4 regions of the Bacteroides faecis genome follow, and region 1 is predicted to be linked to each of the others. Evidence: riboswitches for the same ligand, from Rfam matches in the RefSeq annotation. Region 1 holds a riboswitch; each other region holds the start of a gene.
The links. A riboswitch is a leader RNA that binds a small molecule or an ion and turns the genes downstream of it on or off. The one in region 1 is predicted to bind cobalamin.

Region 1 (3,161 bases):
GAATTTCCATAATTGAATATTCTTTGTTAACGTTAGATTCTCAACACACCTTTGTGCAATCCGAACTCTTTCCACTTGCTGATGGGGCGGTTGTCGGTTGCCATGCCGCTGTTATTCTCTTCAAGATTCATCAGATAGTCCATATATGCGGCAATCAGAGCTACGTTTTCGGAGCGTTCGCTGGTGCGCATGATGCACTGTTGCAGGTATTCGCCGTTCTTGGCGATGAATCCGGTATCGTAATGACCTTCTACAAAGTCGGGAGTATCCATGATGGCACGCAGGTAGCTGATGTTGTTTTTCACTCCGGTGAGTTTATATTCGTGGAGCACGCGGCGCATCCGTTCGATGGCATATTCGCGGCTGGTGGCCCATACTATCAGTTTGCCGATCATCGGGTCGTAGTAAATAGGTATCTCATAACCCTCGTATACATAGCTGTCGATGCGTACACCGATACCGTTCGGTTCTGTAATCTGCTTGATGATTCCCGGGCTTGGCATGAAGTTCATTTCTGTATCTTCGGCACAAATACGACATTCGATAGCGTGTCCGCGTTGCTGAATATCTTTCTGCTTCAACTGCAGTACTTGTCCGTCGGCTACCTTGATCTGCTCTTTTACTAAGTCGACGCCCACTACCTGTTCTGTTATCGGATGTTCCACCTGCAGGCGGGTATTCATTTCAAGGAAGTAGTAGTTACGGTGTTTGTCTACCAGGAACTCGATTGTTCCCGCACCGATATAGTTGACAGCTTTTGCCGCAGCTACCGCTTTCTCTCCCATATCTTTGCGCAATTCCGGAGTGACAAAAACCGAAGGAGTTTCTTCTACAATCTTCTGATTGCGGCGTTGAACGGAACATTCACGTTCGCAAAGGTGAATGACATTTCCGTGTTTGTCACCCAATACCTGAAACTCGATATGGTGAGGCTCTTCGACGAATTTCTCCAGATAAACCGTGTCGTCACCGAAAGAAGACAAGGATTCGCTCTTGGCAGTCGTATATGCTTCTTCTACTTCTTCGGCACTGTGGATGAGGCGCATACCTTTTCCACCGCCACCCATAGAAGCTTTCAGCATCACCGGATAGCCGATCTTGTTGCAAAGTTCTACAGCTTCTTCTACGCTCTTCAGATTCTCTTGTGTACCGGGAACTACAGGGACTCCTGCTTCTATCATTTTTATGCGGGCGGAAATTTTATCTCCCATCGCTTCCATTGTTTCCGGATTGGGGCCGATAAAGATGATGCCTTCTTCCTGGCATCGACGGGCGAAAGTGGCGTTTTCGGAAAGGAAGCCGTAACCCGGATGGATAGCGTCGGCGTGACTCGCTTTGGCCACTTCGATGATTTTGTCTATATTCAGATAACTCTCTTTGGATGCTGCCGGTCCTACACAATATGCTTCGTCTGCGTAGAGCACGTGCTTCGCGGTCCGGTCTGCTTCGGAGAAGATAGCAATGCTCGTTATCTCCATTTCCCTGCAGGAACGCATCACCCTTACGGCGATTTCACCGCGATTGGCTACTAAGATTTTTTTTATCATACTTCTTTCATTTAAGTACATACTTATTTAATGTCTTCCCATCTGACGGACATACTCCACCTGATGAAAACACAGTATTTTCTTGATTTGGGGCTTAACAAATGATGTTCTTTACTCCTAATCCACGAGGTGCAAGAACGCTTTTACGCGAAGTGGCAGGTCTTCTGACTGACTCTTGTCTTATTTGCCTTCCCGAATTAACATCAGTGGCGTAAAATTAGTTCACTTATAAGACATTTAATAGAACTTCACAGCAGCGGGACTGTCCGGGATTTACACCCGATTCCCTTTTAATCATCGTCCGTTGGATACGGATTCCGAACCATTTCGGGGGGCAAAGATAAATAAATATTGAATAGAATATCTTTTTTTTGCACGAAAGTTTCATTTTTGTGCAATGATTTCCTTCGGTGTACATAGGCTATCCGGTTGGATAGGGAGAGCTGACCGGTAAATACAAACAGACTTAACCGGGCTCTTTGAACTCCTTTTTTAGTTTTCCAATAGAACTAAATCTCTGTGTATTAATGTTTATCTCCTAAACCTTCCTTCTTTTATGTTGTTGAGACTTCCAATCATTAATTTAAAAAAGGAGAATCAATCATGAAAGAAAAGAAAATAGCCCGTGAGGCAAGAAACAAGGAGAAACTAGCCGGTGACGACTGGGTAATGGCAGAATTTTATGCAACGTGGTGCCCTCATTGCAAACGCATGGAACCTTTGGTAAAGGAGTTCAAAAGAGAAATGGAAGGTATAGTTGAAGTGGTGCAGGTCGACGTAGATGAAGAAAGCGAACTGGCTAATTTCTATACGATAGAATCTACTCCTACATTTATCCTTCTCAGAAAAGGGGAACAGTTGTGGAGGCAATCCGGCGAACTGTCTTTGGAAAGACTGGGAAGAGCCGTGAGGGAGTTTAAATCTTGAAAAAGTATTAATAAGAGGGAGTATTTCCCTCTGAAAGTTTTAAATCATGTTATGAAACATGCTTTTTTATTTGGATAATTTGCGGATATGCTAAAAGTCCGTATCTTTGCACTGTGTTTTTCATAGTATTAGATTTAAGGTTAACAAAAGGTTGGAGCAAGGCGTTGCTCCTTTTTTTATGCTTATACGTTTGCAGGGCTTTGGCACTCTTTTGTTAAGTAAGTCCGAAAATCCGGGTAATCATTGATTTCCGGTCAGCCTCAATTCATATAGACAGGCTTGTACTTCCTCAGGGCTACCGGTATGCTTTCCGGCATCATCCGAGAGTTTGATACACTCTCTCCATTCTTGGTTGACATTCATCTTGCATTGTGTCAGTTTCATGACGATATTGGAAGGAGTGAATCCGGTATCATTGGTGAGATTGGTGCCGATTCCGAAAGAACAACGGATCTTGCCTTTGCAGTAATCTTGTATGTCGAGCGCTTTAGTGAAGTCGAGCGCATTGCTGAAGACTATTGTCTTGGTGGTTGAATCAATGCCCAACTCTTTGTAACGGGCTACCAGCTTATCGGTAAAATCAAATTCATTTCCCGAATCGCACCGGACACCATCAAAAAGTTTAGCCTGCTTACGACTGAGGTTACTAAGAAATATACCGGAAGTGTATGTATCCGAAAGCGCAAT
Region 2 (3,161 bases), 270 kb from region 1:
GAAGTAAAGCATTATTATAAACAAGGCGTATTGTCGCGTGACGGAATAGATCGTTAGCAAAGCTATCCCAACGATAGAATCAATAATTGTGCCGTCAGCACCCGCAGAAACATGGTAAGCGGATAGACTGTAGCATAACCTACGGCTGGTGCATCGCAGGAAGTGAGGTCATTGGAGTATGCCAGTGCCGGCGGGTTAGTGGTAGAGCCTGCCAGAACACCGATTAACGTGAAGTAATTCAGCTTGCAGTAATAACGTCCTACCAATCCCGTAATCAGAAGAGGCAGAATGGTGATGATAACTCCGTAACCCACCCATATATATCCTCCGCCATGAATGATGGTATCTACGAATCCTTCTCCTGCTCCCAGACCTACACAAGCGAGGAAGATGGAAATACCGATTTCACGGAGCATCAGGTTGGCGCTTATGGTAGTGTAAGTAATCAACTTATATTTCGGTCCGAAACGGCTGATCAGAATAGAGACGATGAGCGGACCACCTGCCAGTCCCAGTTTCACCGGTTGGGGAATACCCGGGAAGGCAAAAGGAATACTACCCAGAATACAACCCAATGCGATACCTATAAAAATAGGAATCAGATTAGGGTGATTCAGGCGCTTCATTGAGTTACCCAGTACTTTCTCGGCATGAGCAACGGCAAGCTCGGTACCAACGATGGTGACACGGTCGCCCATTTGCAACTGCAGCTGCGGGCCGGCAACCAAGTCCACTCCCGAACGGTTGATGCGGGTAATGCTTGCTCCGAAGTTATTTCGTATTTTCAGTTGTGAGAGAGTCTTGCCGTTGAGTTCCGGTTTGGTTATCAGGATGCGGCGTGAGATGAGCTGTTTGTTCAGCTGTTCCCATTCCATTTTTATTTCCTTGCCGAAGAAGATGGTGATTGCTTCCACATCAATCGGTGTAGAGATGACTAGGATAATGTCTCCTACATGTATGACCGTTTCAGAGTTGACCAATTCTGTTTCTCCTCCTTCACGGTGTTTGATACGTGAAATGACGAACTTACGATTCAATAACGGACGAAGTTCTTTAATCTTGATACCGTCTACCGATTCGTTTCTTACCTCGATGGAGACAGGACGTACGGTAAGTTCCTGCAAATGTCCCAAACCTACTTCCGCTTCTTTTTCTTCCTGTGCGGTATTGATGCGCAGAAGATATTTCAAGGCGAGCAATGACAGGATGATGCCTACGACACCCAGCGGATAGCTGACAGCATATCCCAATGCTATATCGGGGGCGTCTATACCGTTCAGGTCACTGTTGGCCTGCTGCGCAGCTCCCAGTCCGGGGGTGTTGGTGACGGCTCCGGACAAGATACCTACCATGGTGGTAATCGGAGTTCCGGTAGTAAAGTGGAGAATAACGGTGATTCCTACTCCCAATGCCACTACCAGCACAGCCAGCATATTCAGCGTGAAACCTCCTTTCTTGAAGGCCGAGAAAAATCCCGGTCCTACTTGCAGACCGATAGAGTAGACAAACAGAATCAATCCGAACTCTTTCAGGAAGTGGAGCAGGTGCTCGTCCAGATTCATGTTGAAATGACCGAATACGATTCCGACAAAGAGTATCCAGGTGACTCCCAGAGATACTCCCCGTACTTTAATTTTTGCCAGGATGATTCCGAACGCTATGGTCAGCGACAGAATCAGCACGGAGTGTGCCACTCCTCCACCCCAAAGGTTGGGGTAACCTTCGAATAAATTTCTTAGAACTTCCATTTTGATTTTTATATTATATCATGATATTTTGTTGTGTTAAAAGTATCCCCGGAGAAATCACTTCTACAGGGATACGCACACATTGAGTATGACGACTTTGAGCCGTCTCTTAGTTATTTGTAATAGAGAGAATCATTCACTTAAATTTCTTCCGTTGATGTCGGGCGGAACATAGTCTCTATTTTTGCTGATATTAATGATGTCAGCAATTTGATTTGCATATTGTTTTTCCATAAACGGTTTGTTTACATCATTACTGTCTTTCTATCCCACGAGTAAAAACAGTTGTCAAGATACTGAATGGCAGGTCTTCTGACTGACTTCCTCCCTGATGCCTTCCCAACTTGGCATTATCATAACAAGTCAGTGGCTAAAGTAATTATCAAGAAGTTGAACGAAGCTTCACAGCAGCGGGACTGTCCGGGATTTCCACCCGGTTCCCTTTTAATTCAGACAGTTGATATGGCTATCTGAAACCAATTCACGGGCAAAGATAAGGAATTTATGGAGAAACCAGATGGATACCATGTATTTATTTCATGTGGGTTCATTCCTGTTTGATACGCACCCGCATTTCTTTTGCGTCAAACGTAATTGATTCGTTACGGAATAGTCTTTCTATGTGGCCGCTGGCTATCATTTCAGAGGTGGAAAGGGTATATAATTGCGGATTATCAATTAGCATGATAGAGTCGCAAAGTGATAGGGCGATATCGAGGTCGTGTGTGGAGAACAGGATGCATTTGCCTTCTTCCTGTGCCAGTCTTTTCAGGAGCAGGCAGAGTTCGTAGCGGTTGGGCAGGTCCAGAAAAGCGGTTGGTTCGTCAAGCAGGATGACGGGGGTATCCTGTGCGAGGGCACGCGCTATCATGATTCGTTGGCACTCGCCGTCGGACATTTTATCCATTGTCTTTTCTGCGTAGTCGGTCATGCCGACCAGTCGCATGGCATTGTCCACCCGGCTTTGGTCTTCCGGTTGTAACTGTCCGATCCAGTTGGTGTAGGGGGCACGGCCCAATGCTACTACGTCTTTGCAGCGCAGATTGGCGATGCGTACTTTATCGGTGGTTACAAAGCTGATGTTTCGTGCCAGCTTTTCCGGTTTCAAGGAGGTTATATTCTTTCCTTGCAGGATGATTTCTCCCGATTGAGGCTTTTCCAGTCCCATCATGGCACGGAGCAGGGTGCTCTTTCCTGTTCCGTTGCGTCCCAGCAGTGCAACGAGTTGTCCGTCTGTGATCCGGGCGTTTACCGTTTTCAACAGCGTACGCTGTCCGTATCCTAGTGTCAGTTCTTTAAGCTCGATCATTTGATTATACGCAAGTTTTTAGCTATTCCCCATAAAATAACCGGAACACCCAGCAGGGCAGTGATACAGTTGACCGGAAGCAGAAACTTCTTGGCGATGATGTC
Region 3 (3,161 bases), 270 kb from region 1:
AGGCGATAGCTGCCTCCTGTGTAGATTCCGTCCCGGTATATCCGGCTGTATTCGTCTCATTCACGAATTGTCCGGGTGCCGGTATAAATTCATATACCTTATTACTATTCAACGAACAACCTTCCGTGTAAGGACGCTTTTCGGATGCATCAATGCATGCAACCGGAATATCCAACGATATTTTATCCGTACCTGTCACGCTAATGTTGCGTGTGATCCGTTTCTGAGCAGCACTGTTTCCGTAAGAAAGAGCAAAGGTCAGCGTATGTTCTCCCTTCGCTTCGGGTGTATATGCATACATCAGTGAATTGGCTCCACTGATAGGTTCTCCATCCAGACTCCATTGATAATTGGCGACAGACGATATGTTAACATACGGTCGGAGATAAAGAGTACGCCCCAAAGCAACTGTTTTTACGAGGTTTTCTGTATAAAATGACGGAGCAACAATGGTTGCATCAGCCGATAATTTGTCTACTACATTGACCACTACTTCTTTCGAAGTATCGCCATCTTCATTTTTCGCATAAAGTACTAGTTTATAGGAGCCTAACTCCTGCTCGTTGAAAGTATATTCGGCAGTTGTACCTACTTCTTTCCCGTTCAGAGTCCACCGGAATATCGCTCCTTCCGCATTCTGAATGTCCGGTGTTATTTTGTGTTCGCGGCCGGCAAGCACATTCAGCCCACCGGTCGGAACAACTAATGAGATAACCGGCGGAGCGAGTTCATTCACTTCCATACGGATTTCTTCTTCGGAACTACCTTTGGGGGTATCCACCCGGATAGTCACATAATATGAACCAGATTGATTGAAAGTATAAGTCAATGAAGGGCTATCCGAAATAATCCGACCGTTATACTTCCATGAATAAACCGCAAAGTCAACATTTGAATAAGTAGGATTTACCTTGACTTCTTTTCCCACCTTAACAACGTAAACACCCGTTTCGCTGTCGAGCTCAATAAGAGGATTTTCATTTTCCTGCGTTATAACATCGTCTTTATTACAAGAAATGACAAGCGCTAATAATAGAGGGAGCAATAAATACTTTCTCACAACTGATTTTATTTAAAGATTTCAAAATTACAATGAAATGGAAAGGTTATCTAACGCACAGTATGCCGGTGTGTTCAATCCGTAATCACTCTTGTCACTACCGACAAAATTAACGACAACCATATGAACACCCGTTCCGAGATCTGTCAGGTCAACCTGATTCCAGCCGGTCCGAATTTCGCCGTGTAAGCCTGACTCTTCTTCTTTACTCTTATCGAAATTGGCAAGATAATAAGTGACTTTACCCGTAGGAGCCACAGAAGTATCGGACGATGCGAAGCCGATGAATTCAACCTTGAACCAACCTTCCTGCTCTTCGAGTGATTTGCCACCAGTCGTAAATGAATTACCATCCCGCATGACAATTTGCGAATAAGTCGTATTGCAGACATATACACTGTTGAAAGTTCCTGTTTTTACTGTTCCCTCAACCGGTGTTCCTTCTTCCACAACTGTATAGCCGGTAGCATCTGTCAGATAGATCTTTGCGCATTTGTCATAGGTAGAAAGCGGATCATTGTAAAAATCGCTATATCCGTAGGCTACAACGAACTTATCATTATCTACACCAGCTATTCCTCCGTTATATACGCTACACTGATTCAAATAGGTACCGTCAGTAATATCCGTATAATCCGAAACAGCCAAGCCGCCATTCCAATAGTCATATTGCCACGGGCGGGGTTCTTCTCCCCATTCTTGTTCGAGATAATTAACAGGAAACTGTACATACGTTCCACTGTTGCCTAATTGTACCTTGTAGCCTTCAGTGATTTGCCCCGCACCTCCGGTATAAAGATTAGCACCGTATTTATCCGAAGCGGTATAAGCTGCGGGTACATTAGCAAAATCAATAACATACGGATCGGTAGTAACCGAACGTGTTACAGCACCTGTAGAATCCACCGGGGATACGAGAAAATCATCTTCTGCATTACAACTGGCAAACAACACTGTTGCCATCAATAAGACAGCACCCATCAAGAAATTCAAATTCTTTTTCATAACTCATTCATTTAAATGAATAATATGTTAACTCTCACAAAAAAAAATCCCGTTTGTGTAAGAGTTACACAAACGGGGCTATATGAGGTACCAAATATGAATGACTTCGTATCTGACCACAACCTGATCTCAATCCCGCAGGTGTAAATCTATCCTAGTTATGGCAGGTCTTCTGACTCGTCCCAATTATCGCGCCTTCCCAGTGTCTACACCAGTGGCAAAAATACGATAATCATTAAGGGGGACTTACAGCAGCGGGTACTGTTCCGGATTCTCACCGGATTCCCTTTTCATCCTGAACGAAATAATCTTTTCAGGAACCATTACATTTGCAAAGATAAATCTTTTTTTTATGTTTTATCTTTTTTGCCGTTTATTTAACGCCTTAATCTTCCATTTTTTCGACTGAACGCCAGTTTGAATGAAGAACTATTGAAATGATGAATGAAGAATAGTTCCAAGATCAGTTCCAACCGTTGAAACACTTTGTTTCATGCCTTGAAACAATGTGTTCCAAGTAATGAAACAAAGTGTTTCATACGGTGAAACAAAGTGTTTCAAGCGCTTGAAACTTTCTGAAACACCTATCCATTTGATTAACTTGACCATAGCTACAATTTCGCTTAACCTGTTCTTTCAGTAAGTACTAAATCATTTTTCAGTCAAGAATACATGAGTCATCAGCTATTAACACCTGATTTCTCAATTATTAACGACTGACATGTCAATCATTAATAGTTGACACAACAGGCGTTAACACCCTGCAAATCAAACAATAACATTAAGAAAACCACATATTGCAAGGCGATGCAGAGTGAGAGCAACAGCTTGCTCCCACTCTGCCACCACAGTTGCTACCACAGCTGAAACGCCGATGAACAAAGCGATACAGGCAGAAAGTGAGAGCATGGGAGCAAAACCTATGTTTAATTCACTTGGAGAGGAAGCCTAAAACTAATTTAATAGAGACTTAATAATGACATATTAGAAAACAATTAATATATTTGCATCACATGTTCACAAGACAGTTACAACTAAATGTAAATAAAATGATAAAACAATCCATCTCCGCTTTCATACTGGCTTCCTTGCTATT
Region 4 (3,161 bases), 720 kb from region 1:
AAGTTCTTACTCTACACCTACCATCGGTATGGTAGCATCTGAAAGTGAAAACATAATCTACATTGTATCCAATGATGGTGCTATATACAAATATGTAATAGGTGAAAACAATTCATTGAGTCAACCCTTTATTGCAGTGGACAAATTAAAATCTTCCATTACTGCCACTCCACAACTTAATCAACAAACCGGAGAGTTATACGTAGTTTATAACCAGAAATCGAAGTATACGATTACCGTTTACAATAAAGACGGCTCCTTAAACTATTCCGTAGACTGTGGTAGCAGTTCTCCTTCTCACGTATTATTTAATAACTAAACTAGCATTCGGAAATGAAAAAACATTGGTACATCTTAGCAGTAATGACAACTGTTATATTCACTTCGTGCAACAAAGACGAGGAAATCACAGAAGAAACAAATGAACTCAAAGTATTGGAATACTGCCCGGCACCGGGACAATTCATTAACGAGGGTTTCAACTGCCAGACGATGGAAGAAGCAAATGCCTATGCAGAGCAACGCTTCAAGCAGAAAAACTATGTTTCTCTCGGATCTTTTGGCGGATATATCACCGTCAAAATGCCGAAAGAGATCAAGAACCGCAAAGGATATGACTTTGGTATCATTGGCAATCCTTTTGACGGAAGCTCGGAACCCGGCATCGTATGGGTATCGGAAGATGCTAACGGTAACGGAAAAGCAGACGATGTCTGGTACGAACTTAAAGGAAGCGACAATCCGACACGGGATTACTCCGTTACCTATTTCAGACCTGACGAAATAGGAGACATTCCTTGGGAAGATAGCGAAGGAGAGAAAGGTGTCATCAAGTATCTCTCTCAATATCATGCTCAAATGTATTATCCCAACTGGATCGAAGAAGACTCTTATACACTGACCGGAAGCATGCTTGAACCACGTACCGTACTGGAAGGCGGTAAATGGAAGAACCAGTCTTTCGGCAAAGGATATGCCGACAACTGGGGAAGCGATATGGCAAAAGACGACAACGGCAATTACCGCTATAACCAGTTTGATCTGGACGATGCAATCGATTCAAACGGCAACTCCGTGAAGCTGGATCGTATCCACTTCGTGAAAGTGCAAAGTGCCATCTTGAAGAATGTAGAGTCAATCGGTGAAGTCTCTACCGAAGTATTGGGCTTCAAGGCATTCTAGAAAACAATTAGAGATCATGGATTTACTATCGCTCCTTTCTTGCAAAAGACAAATAAACTCTCTATCTTTGTCGCGCATTGGTTTGCAACTCTCATGCACGAGGGGAGCGATTAAAAGGGAATCAGGTGCAAGTCCTGAACAGTCCCGCTGCTGTAAGTTCGTATATTATGTTGTGAGCAACGACTTCTAGCCACTGGAAAGCAAAGTCCGGGAAGGCGCTCGCAATAAGAACAAGTCAGAAGACCTACCATGCAAACTCGTTTCACTGCTTTCGAGGAAAAAGCGTTGAGTCTAATGAGCCGGACATTTCGTCCATCATTTCATTCACCACTCTGATTCAGAGAAAGTGTGTACAAACTAATAAACTCTGCCAAGTTTATTATGATGTCCGGTCGAAGTGAGTTCGCCCGGACATTTTTAATTAAAACGAGGTGGACGACAAAGATAAAATGGAAGAGAGAACATTTTGTAAAACGATATATGCGGTACTCTGCTGCCTGCTCCTTTCTACATCACTTTTTGCGCAAAAGCAAAAGGTAGACACCACTCATATTTATTCGATCCCCGAAATAACGGTCTCCGACCCTTATCAGACCCGGGAAGTCCGCTCCACCACTCCCGAACAAATCTTCTCAAAAGAGGAACTCAAAAATCTGCATGTACTGCAAGTATCGGATGCAGTAAAGCATTTCGCCGGAGTCACCGTGAAAGATTATGGAGGTATCGGAGGGCTGAAAACCGTATCTATACGAAGCCTAGGAGCACAACACACCGCTGTAGCCTATGACGGTATTACTATCAGCGACTGCCAGACCGGACAAATAGACATCGGACGTTTCTCTTTAAATAACGTCGACCGCCTTTCACTCCACAACGGACAAGGAGATAATATTTTTCAACCTGCCCGTACCTTTGCCTCCGCCGGATTATTGAACATACAAACACCCACTCCGTATTTCTCTGCCCACAAGCAGACCAATATGGCAGCCGAATTCAAAACCGGTTCATGGAGCTTAGTAAACCCTTCTCTCTTACTGGAACGACAACTCACTAATACATGGAGCATGTCTGCCAATGGAGAATGGATGTCTTCAGACGGTCATTATCCATTTATCCTGCACTACGGAAACGGCGAAGACATGCAAACCAGCAAAGAGAAACGTCACAACACCGATGTACAAAATCTCCGTGCAGAAGTAGGCATCTACGGCAATTTCTCCGACAAAGAACAGTGGAAACTGAAAGCCTACTATTACCAGTCTTCACGAGGCTTGCCCAATGCGACAACCCTGTATTACGACTTTGCCCTGCAACATCTACGAGACAAAAATACATTTATCCAAAGCCAATACAAGAAAGAATTCAACAGGAAATGGGTATTTCAGACATCTGCCAAATGGAACTGGAGTTACCAGAACTACCAAGACCCGAATCCTACCGTAGCGGCAAAGGAAATCAATAACAGCTATTACCAGCAAGAGTACTACCTGTCTGCCTCCACTCTTTACCGGATGCTGGACAATCTCTCTTTCTCCTTGTCGACCGACGGAAGCATCAACACAATGAATGCCAATTTAAATAACTTTGTCTCCCCTACCCGGTACTCATGGCTGACTGCCTTTGCCGGAAAATACATGAATAACTGGGTGACATTATCTGCCTCTGCCCTGGCAACCGTCATCAATGAAAAAGCCAAAAGCGGAGGGAGTGCAGGCAATCACCGGAAACTGTCTCCCAATGTCAGCGCCTCGATCAAACCTTTTGAGAATGAAGAACTCAGGTTCCGCTTTTTCTACAAAGACATCTTCCGCCTGCCTAGTTTCAACGATTTATATTACAGCCAGACGGGAAATATCAACTTAAAACCGGAGAATGCCATTCAGTATAACATAGGCATCACCTATAGTAAAGAAATAAATGACTTTATACCTTATATTTCGGCTACTGTAGACGCTTATCATAATAAAGTGACCGACAAG

Region 2: another riboswitch for cobalamin. It lies ahead of K6V30_RS24975 (putative transporter); the one in region 1 lies ahead of accC (acetyl-CoA carboxylase biotin carboxylase subunit).
Region 3: another riboswitch for cobalamin. It lies ahead of K6V30_RS24950 (DUF4465 domain-containing protein); the one in region 1 lies ahead of accC (acetyl-CoA carboxylase biotin carboxylase subunit).
Region 4: another riboswitch for cobalamin. It lies ahead of K6V30_RS20705 (TonB-dependent receptor plug domain-containing protein); the one in region 1 lies ahead of accC (acetyl-CoA carboxylase biotin carboxylase subunit).

The regions. Positions count from the first base shown of each region.
Region 1 covers NZ_CP081916.1:5,962,115-5,965,275, reverse strand. Annotated here, with positions in the region: gene K6V30_RS23880 (acyl-CoA carboxylase biotin carboxyl carrier protein subunit) at 1-10, opposite strand, end outside; gene accC (acetyl-CoA carboxylase biotin carboxylase subunit) at 33-1,547, opposite strand; cobalamin riboswitch at 1,685-1,889, opposite strand; gene K6V30_RS23870 (thioredoxin family protein) at 2,151-2,474, shown strand; gene pncB (nicotinate phosphoribosyltransferase) at 2,715-3,161, opposite strand, start outside.
Region 2 covers NZ_CP081916.1:6,236,212-6,239,372, reverse strand. Annotated here, with positions in the region: gene cobO (cob(I)yrinic acid a,c-diamide adenosyltransferase) at 1-57, shown strand, start outside; gene K6V30_RS24975 (putative transporter) at 63-1,748, opposite strand; cobalamin riboswitch at 2,034-2,245, opposite strand; gene K6V30_RS24970 (ABC transporter ATP-binding protein) at 2,296-3,057, opposite strand; gene K6V30_RS24965 (FecCD family ABC transporter permease) at 3,054-3,161, opposite strand, start outside.
Region 3 covers NZ_CP081916.1:6,231,056-6,234,216, forward strand. Annotated here, with positions in the region: gene K6V30_RS24945 (PKD-like domain-containing protein) at 1-1,060, opposite strand, end outside; gene K6V30_RS24950 (DUF4465 domain-containing protein) at 1,088-2,065, opposite strand; cobalamin riboswitch at 2,211-2,405, opposite strand; gene K6V30_RS24955 (hypothetical protein) at 2,880-3,017, shown strand; gene K6V30_RS24960 (ABC transporter substrate-binding protein) at 3,115-3,161, shown strand, end outside.
Region 4 covers NZ_CP081916.1:5,246,952-5,250,112, forward strand. Annotated here, with positions in the region: gene K6V30_RS20695 (DUF5074 domain-containing protein) at 1-319, shown strand, start outside; gene K6V30_RS20700 (hypothetical protein) at 334-1,182, shown strand; cobalamin riboswitch at 1,243-1,448, shown strand; gene K6V30_RS20705 (TonB-dependent receptor plug domain-containing protein) at 1,632-3,161, shown strand, end outside.